Regions from separate parts of the Mesorhizobium sp. M7A.F.Ca.CA.001.04.2.1 genome, predicted to be linked through region 3. Evidence: predicted binding sites of a transcription regulator. Region 3 holds the regulator's gene; each other region holds the start of a gene.
The links. The regulator LexA, encoded in region 3, represses DNA repair genes until DNA is damaged. The targets are predictions, from matches to a motif close to TGTTCNNNNTGTGTTCNG.
Positions count from the first base shown of each region.

Region 1: EN955_RS24810 (2'-5' RNA ligase family protein) is a predicted target of LexA. The motif match lies at 1,525-1,542, and genes of this name have one in related genera.
Region 2: EN955_RS08900 (YifB family Mg chelatase-like AAA ATPase) is a predicted target of LexA. The motif match lies at 2,217-2,234, and genes of this name have one in related genera.
Region 4: uvrA (excinuclease ABC subunit UvrA) is a predicted target of LexA. The motif match lies at 2,534-2,551, and genes of this name have one in related genera.

Region 1 is NZ_RZQT01000096.1:17,648-21,523, reverse strand. Features, by position in the region: gene EN955_RS24820 (ArsC family reductase) at 1-193, opposite strand, end outside; gene EN955_RS24815 (nuclear transport factor 2 family protein) at 363-716, opposite strand; gene EN955_RS24810 (2'-5' RNA ligase family protein) at 849-1,478, opposite strand; gene EN955_RS24805 (ABC transporter ATP-binding protein) at 1,749-2,834, opposite strand; gene EN955_RS24800 (cupin domain-containing protein) at 2,824-3,432, opposite strand; gene EN955_RS24795 (ABC transporter substrate-binding protein) at 3,606-3,876, opposite strand, start outside.
Region 2 is NZ_RZQT01000019.1:45,453-49,328, forward strand. Features, by position in the region: gene EN955_RS08890 (EAL domain-containing protein) at 1-899, opposite strand, end outside; gene gshB (glutathione synthase) at 1,200-2,141, shown strand; gene EN955_RS08900 (YifB family Mg chelatase-like AAA ATPase) at 2,316-3,848, shown strand.
Region 3 is NZ_RZQT01000091.1:8,241-12,116, reverse strand. Features, by position in the region: gene kynA (tryptophan 2,3-dioxygenase) at 1-169, shown strand, start outside; gene kynU (kynureninase) at 247-1,494, shown strand; gene lexA (transcriptional repressor LexA) at 1,905-2,645, shown strand; gene EN955_RS24145 (ComEC/Rec2 family competence protein) at 2,639-3,876, opposite strand, start outside.
Region 4 is NZ_RZQT01000182.1:1,732-5,607, reverse strand. Features, by position in the region: gene uvrA (excinuclease ABC subunit UvrA) at 1-2,384, opposite strand, end outside; gene EN955_RS31715 (hypothetical protein) at 3,077-3,373, opposite strand; gene EN955_RS31710 (ATP-dependent Clp protease proteolytic subunit) at 3,462-3,876, opposite strand, start outside.

The DNA of each region.
Region 1 (3,876 bases), on a different contig from region 3:
CGCGGAACGTCGTGCTCGCCTTGTTGAGCAGCTTTTCCCAGCCGACCTTGCCCGCCCAACCATCCAGCCGCTTCGCGTCCAGTCCCTCGGCCCTGAAATCGTGAAACCGGTAGGCTACGTCATGGCCTTCCAGCCAGACGCGCGCCTTCCTGACCGTGTCGCAAGTGGTGATGCCGTACATGGTGATCGTCAAAAGCGTGCTTCCTTGGCTGACTGTCGAATCCGTTCCACAGACTAAACCACCCTTTCCGCTTTGCCAGAGCCGTTGCCATATCTCCGTTCCACATGACGGCCAGGACAATGTCCCGGCCGTCTAATTTCCTGATCCTGCAGCGACGTGAGCCGGAAGCCGGGGTTCGGCCCTAGTAGTAGAAGCGCTCTTCGGTGATCTTGCCGTTTTTGACCGTGTAGAGGCCGACTTCATCCATGGTGACACGCTCGCCGGTAGCCTTGGGCGTTATGTCGAACTTGAAGCGCACCGCGAACTGGTCGCCATTGACATAGGGGCCTTCGACAGAGCCGCCATGGACTTCATTGTTCTCCTGCCACCACTGGCCCTTCTGCCTGAGAGCCTCCTTGCCACGGGAGATGGCCATCGGCCCCTCCATGGCTTCGTAGCTCACGATATCGTCGGAATTGTACTTCTCGGCGGCAGCTTCGTTCTCGCCCTGCTTGAGCAGCTCGGTAAAATCCTTGGCAATTTCCGCGATGGTCATTTTCGTTCCTCCTGTTCAGACGCATTTAGGTAGGGAACAGCCTGCTGGCCTGCCATCGTCGGACCGCGCCGTAGCTGACAAGCCATGTCAGGATGATGGTCCCCGCGGACATATGACGATGATTTGAGGCGTTTACATCGCGGGCCGGGCATCGTCCTGGCCCGTCAATTGCCAACGGTGAGGCACCTCATAGCGACCTTCCTGGATGAAGCTCTGGACGAGCGCGAAATCCCGCACTGTCCAACTGATGGGCTCAATCGCCCTTTCGCGAATTTTGGGCACTCCCACTTTGTCGCGAAGCAGCGTGACATGCGGTTCAATGGATTTTGTGAGAAAGAGCTTTAACGGGCTATCCGAAATCACTGCCGTCAGGTTTCGCCAGAATTCTTGCAGCGAAGGATTGCCGTCGCTGTTGCGTAAAACAAGCGCGCCACCGCCAAAAGCGCACAAACGATCAAAAGAAACGTCGAATGGTTTTGCGACAATCATCGAGCCTATGTGGTGAGCGAGTTCTACCAAGCCCTCCGGCAATCCGTCATGGTCGCCGAGTCCAACAAGCGAGATGTGATCGGCAATTGTTTTCCCTTTCAGCCCGAGTTCCTGGCGCCAAGCGGTTGCTTGTAAAGCGATAGGGTCGGCGATGGTGCCATCCATCAGGTGACAGAAGAACAACCGATCAGTGCGACGACGCCTGTTCCGCTCATGCCAGTTGAAAGATGTTTGACCGTTTTCGGCTGTGTTGAATGTGGGCAGTTCGTTCATGTCCTTCCTCCTTTTGCGCCACCCATCCCCGCCAAGCCGGAGATTTTAGAACAAAACGGGAACATGGCAAGCGGAAATGAGCGAACGGTCGGTCGTGCTTTCCGGATCATCGCCCGCGAGTTCAACAGTCGAAGAAGCTCTGCTGAGGGTGGCTTGAAACCTACGTCCTTGAGAAATCGTCGATCGCCCGATCGGCATAGTCGCGACCGTTGCCCGACTGCTTGTGGCCGCTGAACGTGCGACGTGTGCTCCGTTTCAGGTATCGATGAACTAACCTGGCAGCACTGGGCAGTGGGCGCCACGGCGTAGGCTGATATGCGCCACGTCGCCGACCTGGAAGCGAAAACCCTCGGCCTGGCGCGGCGCGTCGATGACGACAGGTGCGCCCTGCCCGAGTTCGGCATGCAGGCGCAGCGTGCGGCCGTGAAAGACGACGCTGTTGACGCGCGCCGGTGCGGTGCCGGGCGCGGCCTCGGTCATCGCCAGCAAATCCTCCGGGCGCACGCCGATGGTGCGGGTAGCGCCCTCGGCAGGTGCCTCGCCGGTTTCAGAAATAGCCTCCAGCGGCAGGGTGCCGGCGGTGAAACGCAAGCGATCGCCATCGCGGCCGACAAACCGTGATTGCAGGAGATTCATGGTGCCGATGAAGCTCGCCACAAACTTCGTGGCAGGCCGGTCATAAAGTGTGGCCGGCGGTGCGATCTGCTCGATGCGGCCCTTGTTCATGACGACGATGCGGTCGGAAATCGACAGCGCTTCGGTCTGGTCGTGGGTGACCATGACGAAGGTGGTGCCAAGCCGCGACTGCAGCCGCTTCAGCTCAACCTGCATCTGTTCGCGCAGATGCGCATCGAGCGCCGACAACGGCTCGTCGAGCAGCAGCACGCGCGGCTCGCAGACGATGGCACGCGCGAGCGCGACGCGTTGGCGCTGGCCGCCAGACAGTTCGGAGACACGGGCGCCAAGCTTGTCGGCGAGACCGACCATGTCGAGCGCTTCGCCGGTGCGCTTAGCCTGTTCGGCTCCAGACAGTTTGCGCAGCGACAGACCGAAGCCGACATTTTCTGCAACATTCATGTGCGGGAACAGCGCGTAGTCCTGGAACACGGTGTTGACCGGCCGGTCGAACGGGCGAAGTGCCGTGATATCGCGGCCGTCTAGCAGCACCTTGCCGCTCGACGGGCTTTCGAAACCGGCGATGACGCGCAGACTGGTGGTCTTGCCGCAACCCGACGGCCCGAGCAGCGTGATGAACTCGCCGCTGATAATGTCGAGATCGACGGCGTCGAGCCCGACGATGCCGCCAGGAAAAATCTTCGAGACCGCCTGCAGCCGGACGAGTGGATCAGGCGCCATCGCGAACCTCGGACGGCTTCGTGGTGTTGACCCAGAGAATCTGGCACCGCTCGGCGCCCGGATTGCGGAAGGCATGCAAAAGCGTGCTCTTGAAGGCAAAGCTGTCGCCCGCCTTCAACCCGTATTTCGTCGAATCCACCACCAGTTCGACCTCACCGGCCAGCACGAAGCCGAATTCATGGCCGGCATGCGCATAGGCCTCGGCCGTGCCGCCGCCGGCTTCCACCGTCACCAGCATGCCGGTCAGCGTCGCGCCCGGCGGTGACAGCAGCGCCTTGGCAATGCCTTCCGATTTCACCGGGATTTGCCGCCGCTTGTCGGCACGCACGCAATAGAGATCGTTGGCCGCATCGTTGCCGTCGGCGATCAGCGCCGACGGCTCGATGTCGAGGGCGGCGGCGAGCGGCCAGATCACCTTGACGCGCAGCGAGGACATGCCGCGCTCGATCTGGCTCAATGCACCGATCGACACGCCGGCCTTTGCCGCAAGATCGGCCAGCGACAAATTGCGCTCCAGCCGCAGCGCCCGCACGCGCCGGCCGACGCGAACGTCGGCATCGTCCTTCGGCTTCCCAGCCGCTTCATCCAGCATGTCCATGCGTTAGTCCTCGTTTGCTTTCCCTTCTCCCCTTGTGGGAGAAGGTGGATCGGCGCGCAGCGCCGAGACGGTTGAGGGGTGTTCCAGCGGAGTGAGACGCTGGTGTTCCCTGGAGCACCCCTCATCCGTCGCCTTCGGCGACACCTTCTCCCACAAGGGGAGAAGGGGGAGCTTTATCCCCCCGCCTTGACCTTTTCGAACATCTTGGCGAGGTCGTCATTCTGTTTCATCGGTCCGGTGAAGATGGTGGTCTTCAGCATCACCTCCGGGTCGGACGGCAGCTGCAATTTCTCCAGCTCCTCCTTCGGCACCGCCGCGAAGGCCGAACTGGTCGAGCTGCCATAGCCGTAGGCCTCGATCAGGTATTTGCCGGAATCCGTCTCCAGCCGGCTGTTGATGAAATCATAGGCGAGGTCGACATTCTTGGCGTCCTTGAGCATCACG
Region 2 (3,876 bases), on a different contig from region 3:
TCGAGGATCGCCAGTATGTGCAGGCCGGTGTTCTGGTCGACGAGCTGCGAGGGTGACAGGTTGAACGACAGGAACAGGTCCTTCGGCCAGCTTCTGGCGGCCTCCGTCGCCTTGCGCAGCACCAGCTGCGACAACGGGCCGATGATGCCACGCTCCTCGGCGATGGGAATGAAGACGGTCGGCGGCACGGAACCCAGGTCGCGGTCGGTCCAGCGCGCCAGCGTCTCGAAGCCGATGGTGCGGCGCGTGGCGAGATCGACGATGGGTTGGAAATGCGGCTCCACCTCGCCGGCCGAGACAGCCCGGCGCAGCGCCTGTTCGATGCGGGTGACGCGCTTGGCGGCTTCTTCCATCTCACGGGTGTAGACGACGACGCGGCCACGGCCGGAACGCTTGGCGTGGTAGAGTGCCGTCTCTGCCTTGTTGATGAGGATTTCCGTGGTCTCGTCGCCCGAATAGAACAACGAGCAGCCGACCGAGGCCGAAAGCCTGGCGGTGCGTTCGCCGACATCGTAGGGCGCCGACAGGATCTCGATCAGCATGCGCGACTTTTCGGCCGCAGCGTCCTCGCTGAATACCATCGGATAGAGAAAAGCGAATTCGTCGGCGCCGATGCGGCAGACCGTGGAATAGCCGTCCATAGAGGCGCGCAGCCGCATCGCGACCTGGATCAGGATGTCGTCGCCGGCCTTGTGGCCGAACAGATCGTTGATCGGCTTGAAGCCGTCGAGGTCGAGAATCCCGACGGTAAAGGGCGCGGGATCGTCGGCTCGGTCGGCGATCAGCCGATCGACCTTGTCGAAGAAGCGGCGATGGTTGCCAAGCCCGGTCAACGGATCGGTGAATGCCAGATCCGTGCTCTCCCTGTTTGCCTGACCGGTGCCAAACGAAGTTTGCATCGGTGTCCCTGTTTTGTGACTTCGGAATTTATTTTCAGACTGGCAGCAAACCCTTTAGGAAACGTATCGCGAAATCGATTTTCCATGGGCAACCGCGACCTGTTTCGAAGGATCGATGTGAGGTGTGGATTCGGGCTCAAGGAACAACGAGGACGCGCAGCCTGGCTCCTGTCACGGAATGACCGGCAGGGCCGAGCTTGCGACTTGCTGATGCCAATCTTCAAAAGGTCGCGATTGGCAGACGGGCAGTGAGCCTGTACAGGCAGGACAGTCGTCCATCCGAGCCGCCGGAGACCCGCCATGAAGCTGAAAATCGCCGTCCAGATGGACCACATCTCCACCGTGTCGATCGCCGGCGACACCTCGTTCGCGCTGTCGCTGGAAGCGCAGCGGCGTGGCCATGAGCTGTTCCACTACACGCCGGATCGGCTGTCGTTGCGCGACGGCAAGGTGTTTGCCCGCATTGAGGAGATGCAGGTGCGCGACGAGAAGGGCAGCCACTATTCGCTGGGCGAGAAGGTGCGCACCGATCTGTCGGAGATGGACGTCGTCCTGCTGCGCCAGGATCCGCCCTTCGACATGAACTACATCACCACCACGCACATCCTGGAGCGCATCCACCCGAAGACGCTCGTGGTCAACGACCCGGCCTGGGTGCGCAACAGCCCGGAAAAGATCTTCGTCACCGAATTTGCCGACCTGATGCCGGACACGCTGATCACCAAGGATCCACTCGAAGTTGCCGCCTTCCGCAAGGAGTTCGGCGACATCATCGTCAAGCCGCTCTACGGCAATGGCGGCGCCGGCATCTTCCATCTGCTGGAGGGCGACCGCAACCTGGCCTCGCTGCTGGAAATGTTCGGCCAGATGTTTCGCGAACCCTATATCGTGCAGCGCTATCTCAAGGACGTGCGCAAGGGCGACAAGCGCATCATCCTGATCGACGGCGAGCCGGTCGGCGCCATCAACCGCGTGCCCGCCGAACATGATTCCCGCTCCAACATGCATGTCGGCGGCCGCGCCGAAAAGACCGAGCTGACGGCGCGCGAACGCGAGATCTGCGCACGCATCGGGCCTTCGCTGAAGGAGCGTGGCTTCATCCTGGTCGGCATCGACGTGATCGGCGACTACATGACCGAGATCAATGTCACCTCGCCGACCGGCGTGCGCGAGGTCAAACGCTTCGGCGGCGCCGACATCGCCAGCCTGTTCTGGGATGCAGTCGAGGACAAGCGCGGGTAAGCCGTTTTCATTTTGTCTTAACCATGTTCCGTTTTTGCAACCGCGCTCAATTCGGCTGCAACCCACGCGCTCACATGTTCCCGTAATGTTCTTGATTTGACCGAGGATTTGTGATTGTCTGCCCGTGGGGCCATTTCTTGGCCATCGCGTGGGTTGTGGTCTGGGGGCAAAGAAATGGTGGCGCGGGTTCGCACGGTCGCTTTCCAGGGCATCGAGGCCGTGCCGGTCGACGTGCAGGTGATGATCGCGCCCGGCAAGGTCAACATGCACATCGTCGGCCTGGGCGACAAGGCGGTGGCCGAAAGCCGCGAGCGGGTGCAGGCCGCACTGCATGCATCCGGCCTGTCGATGCCGTCGAAGAAAGTCACGGTCAATCTGGCGCCGGCCGACCTGCCGAAGGAAGGCAGTCACTACGACCTGCCGATCGCGCTTGGCCTGATGGCTGCCCTTGGCGCCATTCCGGGCGACATGCTGGCCGGCTATGTCGTGCTTGGAGAATTGTCGCTCGATGGCACGATTGCCGCGGTCGCCGGCGCCTTGCCGGCGGCGATCGCCGCCAATGCCGAGGGCAAGGGCCTGATCTGCCCGTTCGCCTGCGGACCTGAGGCGGCCTGGGCTGGAAAGGATTTCGACATTCTGGCACCGCGCAGCCTGATTGCCATCGCCAATCATTTTCGCGGCACGCAGGTGCTGTCGCGCCCCGAGGCCGGCATCCACGCCGCCGCGCTGGATTTGCCCGACCTCGCCGACATCAAGGGCCAGGAGACCGCCAAGCGGGCGCTGGAAGTGGCGGCCGCCGGCGGGCATAATCTTCTGATGATCGGGCCGCCGGGCTCGGGCAAATCGATGCTGGCGCAGCGGCTGCCGTCGATCCTGCCGCCGCTGGCGCCGAAGGAATTGCTCGAAGTCTCGATGATCGCGTCGGTGGCGGGAGAGCTCGGCGAAGGCAAATTGACCGACCGGCGGGCGTTCCGCGCGCCGCACCACTCGGCCTCGATGGCGGCGATGGTCGGCGGCGGCATCCGCGCGCGGCCGGGCGAGGTGTCGCTGGCCCATCACGGCGTGCTGTTCCTCGACGAGTTTCCCGAGTTCACGCCGCAGACGCTCGATGCGCTGCGCCAGCCGCTGGAGACCGGCGACTGCATGATCGCGCGGGCCAACCATCGCGTCACCTATCCGGCGCGTATCCAGCTGGTGGCGGCGATGAACCCGTGCCGCTGCGGCATGGCCGGCGAGCCGGGTTATCGCTGCCTGCGCGGCGAGCGCTGCCGCACCGACTACCAGGCGCGCATTTCGGGCCCGCTGCTCGACCGCATCGATCTCAGGATCGAAGTGCCGGCGGTCTCGGCCAGCGACCTGATCCGGCCCGACCGGGCGGAGAAAAGTGCCGATGTGGCGATGCGTGTGGCACGCGCCCGCACCATCCAGCGCGAGCGCTTCGAGCGGCTCGGCGCCACCCGCGCCACCACCAACGCGCATTGCGCGCCCTCGGTCATCGAGGAGATCGCCATGCCGGACGCCGCCGGCCTGTCGCTGCTCAAGGACGCCAGCGAAAAGCTCGCCTTTTCGGCGCGAGCCTATCACCGGGTGCTGAAGGTGGCGCGGACACTCGCCGATCTCGACGCCAGCGAAACCGTCGGCCGCATCCATCTGGCCGAAGCGATTTCCTATCGCATGAGCTCGGAGCGGGTGGCGCAGGCGGCGTAGATCACTCGCCGCCCGACAAGCCGACCTT
Region 3 (3,876 bases):
CGACTTCGAGGATTATTTCCGCCGCTGGCGCTTCAACCACGTCACCACGGTGGAGCGCATCATCGGTCTGAAGCGCGGCACCGGCGGCACGTCGGGTGCTTCGTATCTGAAGAAAATGCTCGAGGTCGTGCTGTTTCCGGAGCTGTGGACGGTCCGCACTCGGCTCTGACATCATCGAAATGAGAACAGGCTCACCGAAGGGACGCTCTGTGGCGGAAACCCTTCGCGAACAACCGGGGACTGACCATGAGTGGAATTCCTGATCTCGCCGCAGTCGAAGCGATGGATGCCACGGATCCGCTGCGGGCCATGCGCGACCGTTTCATTCTGCCGGAGGGGGTGATCTATCTCGACGGCAATTCACTGGGGGCAGCATCTCATGCCGTTTTCGGCGAGCTGCAGCAGGCGGCGACGCAGGAATGGGCCCGAGATCTTATCCGAGCCTGGAACACGGCCGGATGGTTCGAGATGCCGATCGAACTCGGCGACCAGCTCGGACGCCTGATAGGAGCCGCGGCCGGCCAGACCGTTGTCTGCGACACGACATCGACCAACATCTACAAGGTGCTGCACGCAGCGATGGAGATGCGGCCCGGCCGGTCAGCCATCGTCGCCGAAGGTGACAGTTTTCCCACCGACCTGTACATCGCCGAAGGCGTGGCCTCGACCCGGGATGGCGTCCTGCTGCGCCTCGCGGGCGTCGACGCGCCGACCATCGAAGATCTGATCGACGAAAACGTCGCGGTGGTGCTGGTCAACCACGTCAATTACAAATCGGGTGAACTGCGCGACATGGCGGCGCTGACGCGCAGGGCTCATACGGCCGGAGCGCTGATCGTCTGGGATCTCTGCCACACCGCCGGCGCCCTGCCCGTCGAGCTCGATCAGGCAAATGCCGATTTCGCTGTCGGCTGCACGTACAAGTACCTCAACGGCGGTCCGGGCGCGCCGGCCTTCATCTATGCCGCGCAGCGCCACCACGGCGATATCAGCCAGCCGCTCAGCGGCTGGTGGGGCCATGCGCGGCCCTTTGCCTTCGAACGGGGTTATGTTGCCGGCACCGGCATCCGCCGTTTTCTGTGCGGTACGCAACCGGTCCTGTCGATGCGGGCGCTCAAAGGCGCGCTTGCCATCTGGAGCGACGTCGACATGGCGGCATTGCGAAAGAAGAGCGTCGCGCAGACAGAACTGTTCATCCAGCTCGTCGAAGCCAAGTGCGGCGCCTACGGTCTCACGCTGGAGACCACCCGCGACGCGACCAGGCGCGGCAGCCAGGTGTCGTTCCTTCACGACCACGGCTATCAAATCATGCGGGCGCTGATCGAGCGCGGGGTGATCGGTGACTTCCGCGCACCGTCGACCATCCGTTTCGGCTTCACGCCGCTCTATGTCAGCTACAAGGATGTGTGGCTGGCGGTTGAGGTTCTGGAAGACATTCTGCGCACGGGTGCATGGAAGGACCAGCGTTTCGCCGTCAAGGAAGCCGTTACCTGACGCACCGATCCCGGCGATCCGCCGTCGCTGCCCTCACTGCCTGGCAAATGACGGAGAGCTGAATTTCCAGCCAAAATGCCCAACTGACGTTGGCGTTTTGGCTCCGTTTCGTTCACGGCCAACGAACGTCCCGAAGGTTGCAATCGCCCCTTGTCGAGGCTGATCGACAGATAATGCCAAGCTTTGGTAGAGGATAAGCCACAGGTCATTAACCATAACAATTTCAATGTGAGCAGGCGCATTGCCGAAGGTGGCGCCCGTCGATCGTAACCCGCTGGCAAGCGCCAAATAATTTCAGCAGCCTTAACAAATTCATTAAACTTTAAACGGTTGCAGAACACAACTGGAACAGATAGTGTTTGTTCTGGGTTTGTTTTTCGATTCTGGTTTCAGGGAACCTGGGGGCCGCCATGCTGACACGCAAGCAACATGAACTGCTGATGTTCATCCATGAACGCCTGAAGGAGAGCGGCATTCCGCCATCCTTCGACGAAATGAAGGAGGCGCTCGACCTTGCCTCCAAATCCGGGATTCATCGGCTGATCACGGCCCTTGAGGAGCGCGGCTTTATCCGCCGGCTGCCCAATCGGGCCCGCGCGCTGGAAGTGCTGCGGCTGCCGGACTCCATCGCGCCAGGCCTCAATGCGGCAAAGAAGTTTTCGCCAAGCGTCATCCAGGGCAGTCTTGGTCAGGGTGGTGCTCTTGGCCGGCAGATCAAGCCGGCGCCTTCGCGGATGCCTTCGCCCGGCAATGACGACGATGCGGTCTCTGCCGTTTCGATCCCGGTCATGGGTCGCATCGCCGCCGGCGTGCCGATCGATGCCATCCAGCATCAGACGCATTCGATTTCGGTGCCGCCGGACATGATCATGGGCGGCGCGCACTATGCGCTGGAGGTCAAGGGCGATTCGATGATCGAGGCCGGCATCTTCGACGGCGACACCGTCATCATCCGTAACGCCGATACGGCCAGCCCCGGCGAGATCATCGTGGCGCTGGTCGATGAAGAGGAAGCGACGCTGAAGCGGTTCCGCCGCAAGGGCGCCTCGATTGCCCTCGAAGCCGCCAATCCAGCCTACGAGACACGGATTTTCGGGCCCGATAGGGTCAAGGTGCAAGGCAAGCTCGTCGGCCTGATCCGTCGCTACTGAGACGGCTGTGGGTTGACCACTGGCTTCTCGGGTTTCTTGAAGGGTGCCAGCCCCCTCGCCTCGCGAGAGTATCTGCGTTGCGTGTGCCAGGGCCGATATGGGCTGTCCACCGCGAAGCTGATCGTCGCCGGCGTGGTCGCCGATTGGCGATCGAAGAAGACCGCGGCACTGCCTTTGCGAGCCAGTTGCCGCTTGGTGATGACGAGAACCAGTGGGTTATGACAGGCGTCATAGGCGGTGGCGTCGTTGACGACGATCAGCTCGGCGAAGCCGCAGGCTTTCCAGGTGTCCTTGCGGTCCTCGACATAGGCAATGATCGCACCGGACATGTGCCTGGCCACGCAAACGCCTGAGGAGCAATAGAACGGCGATCCCGGCGGTAGCTCAACGGCATCCGCGACGTCGAATTGCCCATCGCTGTTGTCGAACACTTCCGGAACGACGATGGTTTCCGATGTCAGCGCGCGTTTCCAGTTGTCGACGGTGAATTCGTTCGGCCGTTGCCGGCTAACGGCAAGCTCACCGCCACCGATCGGCAACGCCACCAGCCGGGCGTCTTCCGAGATCAGCACATCGGGCGTGCGCGTATCCGAGACGGTCAGCAAGCCTGCCAACGCGAATGGCAGAGCCGCGAGCCGCAGCCATGTCGTCGCCATCGTCGCGATGACCAGGGCAATGGCCACCAGCAGGACCGACTGTTGCGAAATCAGCCCGACCCCATCGACAGGCGAACGCTCGGAGATCCAGCCCGATATGGCGATCATCATCGTCAGGCCCTTGCCCATCAGGTAGAGAGCTGGCCAATCCAATCCGAAAGGCATCAGCAGCGCGCTGGCGACGGCCAGGAACATGACGACGGTGACGATCGGCATAACCGCGAGATTGGCGAACAGGCTGAGCGGCGACACACGCTGAAAATGCCAGATGGCAAACAGCGTCGTGGCGCTGCCGGCGATGATCGAGGTCATGGCCAGACCAATTGCCGCCAGCAGGAATTTTCGTGTCAGGAACCCGGGCAAGGATCGCTTCGGCGGCGGCGGTCTTGCTTTTCCCGCGCGGTGATCCGCCCAGCCGGCATAAGCGCCGACCAGAGCCGCGGTCGCGGCGAACGACATCTGAAAACTCGGGCCGACCACCTCATGCGGCGACACCACGATGACGGCGATCGCCGAGATCGCCAGATTGCGCATGGTGAGTGCTGCTCGATCGAACAGAACTGCAATCAGCATCA
Region 4 (3,876 bases), on a different contig from region 3:
TCTCTGTTATAGCGCTTGCCGTGACAGACGTCGCAGGTGACGTAGACGTCGGGCAGGAAGTGCATCTCGATCTTGATGACGCCGTCGCCCTGGCAGGCCTCGCAGCGGCCGCCCTTGACGTTGAACGAGAAGCGTCCCGGCTGATAGCCGCGCGCCTTGGCCTCCGGCAGGCCAGCGAACCAGTCGCGGATCGGCGTGAAGGCGCCGGTATAGGTGGCCGGGTTTGAACGCGGTGTGCGGCCGATCGGCGACTGGTCGATGTCGATGACCTTGTCGAGGAATTCGAGGCCCTCGATGCGGTCGTGGTCGGCCGGATGTTCGCGCGAGCCCATGATGCGTCTCGAGGCGGCCTTGAACAGCGTCTCGATCAGGAAGGTCGACTTGCCGCCGCCGGACACGCCAGTGACGGCGGTGAAGGTGCCGAGCGGGATTTCGGCGGTGACGTTCTTCAGATTGTTGCCGCGCGCGCCGACGATCTTGATGCGGCGGTTCTTCTTCGCTTCACGCCGCACGCCGGGCGTCGCCACTTCGAGCGCGCCCGACAGATATTTGCCGGTGATCGAATTGGGATTGGCCATGACCTGCTGCGGCGTGCCCTGGGCGATGATCTCGCCGCCATGGATCCCGGCGGCCGGGCCCATGTCGACGACATAGTCGGCATGCAGGATGGCGTCCTCGTCATGCTCGACGACGATCACCGTGTTGCCGATGTCGCGCAGGTGCTTCAGCGTATCGAGCAGGCGCGCATTGTCGCGCTGGTGCAGACCGATCGACGGCTCGTCCAGCACATAGAGCACGCCGGTCAGGCCGGAGCCGATCTGCGATGCCAGCCGGATGCGCTGGCTCTCGCCGCCCGACAGCGTGCCGGAATTGCGCGACAGCGTCAGATAGTCGAGCCCGACATCGTTGAGGAAGCGCAGCCGTTCACGGATTTCCTTGAGCACACGCACCGCGATTTCGTTCTGCTTGTCGTTGAGCGACGCGGGCAGGTCGGTGAACCACTGGTCGGCCTTGCGGATGGAAAGCTCGGTGACTTCGCCGATGTGCCTGCCGGCGATCTTCACCGCCAGCGACTCGGGCTTCAGCCGATAGCCCTTGCAGACCGGGCAGGGTGTGGCCGACATGAAGCGCTCGATCTCCTCGCGCATCCAGGCGGATTCGGTCTCTTTCCAGCGCCGCTCGAGATTGGGGATGACGCCTTCGAAAGTCTTCGTCGTCTTGTAGGAGCGCAGGCCGTCATCATACTGGAAGGTGATCTCGCGCTCGCCGGTGCCGCGCAGGACGGCTTCCTTGGCCTCTTCGGACAAATCCTTGAACTTGTCGCCGAGCTTGAAGCCATAGGCCTTGCCCAATGCCTCCAGCGTCTGCGCGTAATAGGGCGAGGTCGACTTCGCCCACGGGCTGACGGCGCCGTCGCGCAGCGAGATGTTTTCATCCGGCACGATCAGATTGCCGTCGATGGCGCGCTGGCTGCCGAGACCGTCGCAAGTCGGGCAGGCGCCGAACGGGTTGTTGAACGAGAACAGCCGCGGTTCGATTTCCGGAATGGTGAAGCCGGAGACCGGGCAAGCGAACTTTTCCGAGAACAGGATGCGCTCATGCGTCTCGTTCTTCGACTTGTTGACCGAATCCTCGCCCGTCTGGCTGGAATCGAGCGGCTTGTCGGCGAATTCGGCGACCGCCAGCCCATCGGCCAGCTTCAGCGCCGTTTCTATGGAATCGGCAAGCCGCGTCGCGAGATCGCCGCGCACGACGATGCGGTCTACGACGACATCGAGGTCATGCTTGTACTTCTTGTCCAGCGCCGGCACGTCGGCGATCTCATAGAAGACGCCGTCGACCTTGACGCGCTGAAAGCCCTTCTTCTGCAGTTCCAGCAATTCCTTGCGGTATTCGCCTTTGCGGCCGCGCACCATCGGCGCCAGGATGAACAGGCGCGTGCCTTCCTCGACCGCCAGTACACGGTCGACCATCTGACTGACTGTCTGGCTCTCGATCGGCAGGCCGGTGGCCGGCGAATAGGGGATGCCGACGCGCGCGAACAGAAGCCGCATATAGTCGTAGATCTCGGTGACGGTGCCGACGGTCGAGCGCGGGTTCTTCGAGGTGGTCTTCTGCTCGATGGAGATGGCAGGCGACAGGCCGTCGATCTGGTCGACATCAGGCTTCTGCATCATCTCGAGGAATTGCCGCGCGTAGGCCGAAAGGCTTTCGACATAGCGGCGCTGGCCTTCGGCATAGATCGTGTCGAAGGCCAGCGATGACTTGCCGGACCCCGACAGGCCGGTCATGACGATCAGGCTGTCACGCGGCAGGTCGAGATCGACATTCTTCAGATTGTGTTCGCGCGCCCCGCGAATGGAAAGATATTTATGGTCGGCCATAGCCGGTCGCCGCCTCAGAATCTGGAATTTCCTGGAATGGCGGGTTTTCCCGGCCATCCCCTATGTAGGTAGTTTTGCCGCCACGTCGAGAGACGCCACAATTCCCGACAAAAGCGTTTAAGCGTCTTTCGCGTGAACGGGCAAGCGGAAAGAACAAAGGCCGAACACGCTCCTGACAAAGCTGTGCAAAAACTGACTTGTACGTAACCTCCCGGCGATCACGTTTTTCGGTAACCGGCTATTGATGGTTGACGCGGGCAACCCAGGAGCGCAGTCTCCGGAAGTCAACGAAGCCGGCCGTCTTTCGATGGCCTCGCCGCCCAAAGGCGGCCTGCGAGACGCCGCAGGCATTTGCGATTTGTGCTTCGAATTGACAACAATCGCAACGGACAGAGGAGCGGAGCTATGACGCCACCGGATCGTCCCCTAGGGTTCCAGTTGTCACTGGAGCCGCGGCAGGCATAAGTGCCAGGGTTTAGCGTCTGCGCCACCCGGCAAACCGTGACCTGCCATATCCCCTAAAAATCAGAGACTGCTAGTCGGATCGTCGGCCGAACGCCGCGGTGCATCCGAAATCAAACGCCGGCAGTACACTCCCGGCAAAGTTGGATTTGAGATCCAGAAGGCCCCGTCCGTTTGCCCAAGGCACGGCGGGGCCGTTTTATGTGGGGAACGCTCATTTCCGCGCGCACTCAGTGACGCGGCGGCCCGATCGAGCCGGCGCCGACATCGACGGTGATGCTGCCGGAAATCCTGACATCCGTATCGCCGATCTTGAATGTGCCGTTCTCGCCGGCCGGCAGCGCATCGTCCGGCTCGGGAGCCGGCTTGGCGATGCGGTAGTCGCCGGTCACGCCGGGCAGGGCGCTTTTTTGCGTCGACGGCGAACTGTCCTCTGCAAGAGCCGCGCCGCTCACGAGGCTGGCAACAGCGAGCACCATGACGGCGATGACGGGACGCAGTGGTCTGGAGGGATGAGTGTCGGTCATCCCAGGACTATAGTGGCGCGCCGCCGATGGAACCAGACCGGCATCGTCAAATCTTCGGCAGCCGGCCGGACTCCGCTCCGGCCCTGGCTTACGCCGCCTTTTTGCGCGTGTCGAAAACATGGTCGACGATGCCCCATGCCTGCGCCTCGCGGGCGGTCATGAAGTGGTCGCGGTCCAGCGTGCGCTCGACCTCTTCATAGGTACGGCCGCAATGCTGCGCGTAGAGCTCGGTCATGTGCCGTTTCGTCCTGCCGATGCGCTCGGCATGTCGCTGGATGTCGGAGGCCTGGCCCTGGAACCCGCCCAGCGGCTGATGCAGCAGGATGGTGGCGTTCGGCAGGGAAATCCGGCGCCCCGGTGTGCCTGCCATCAGCAGGAACGAGCCCATCGAAGCGGCAAAGCCCATGCATACGGTCGACACCGGGCAGCTGATATATTGCATCGTGTCGTAGATGGCGAAACCACTGGTCACCACGCCGCCCGGCGAGTTGATGTAGAGCGAG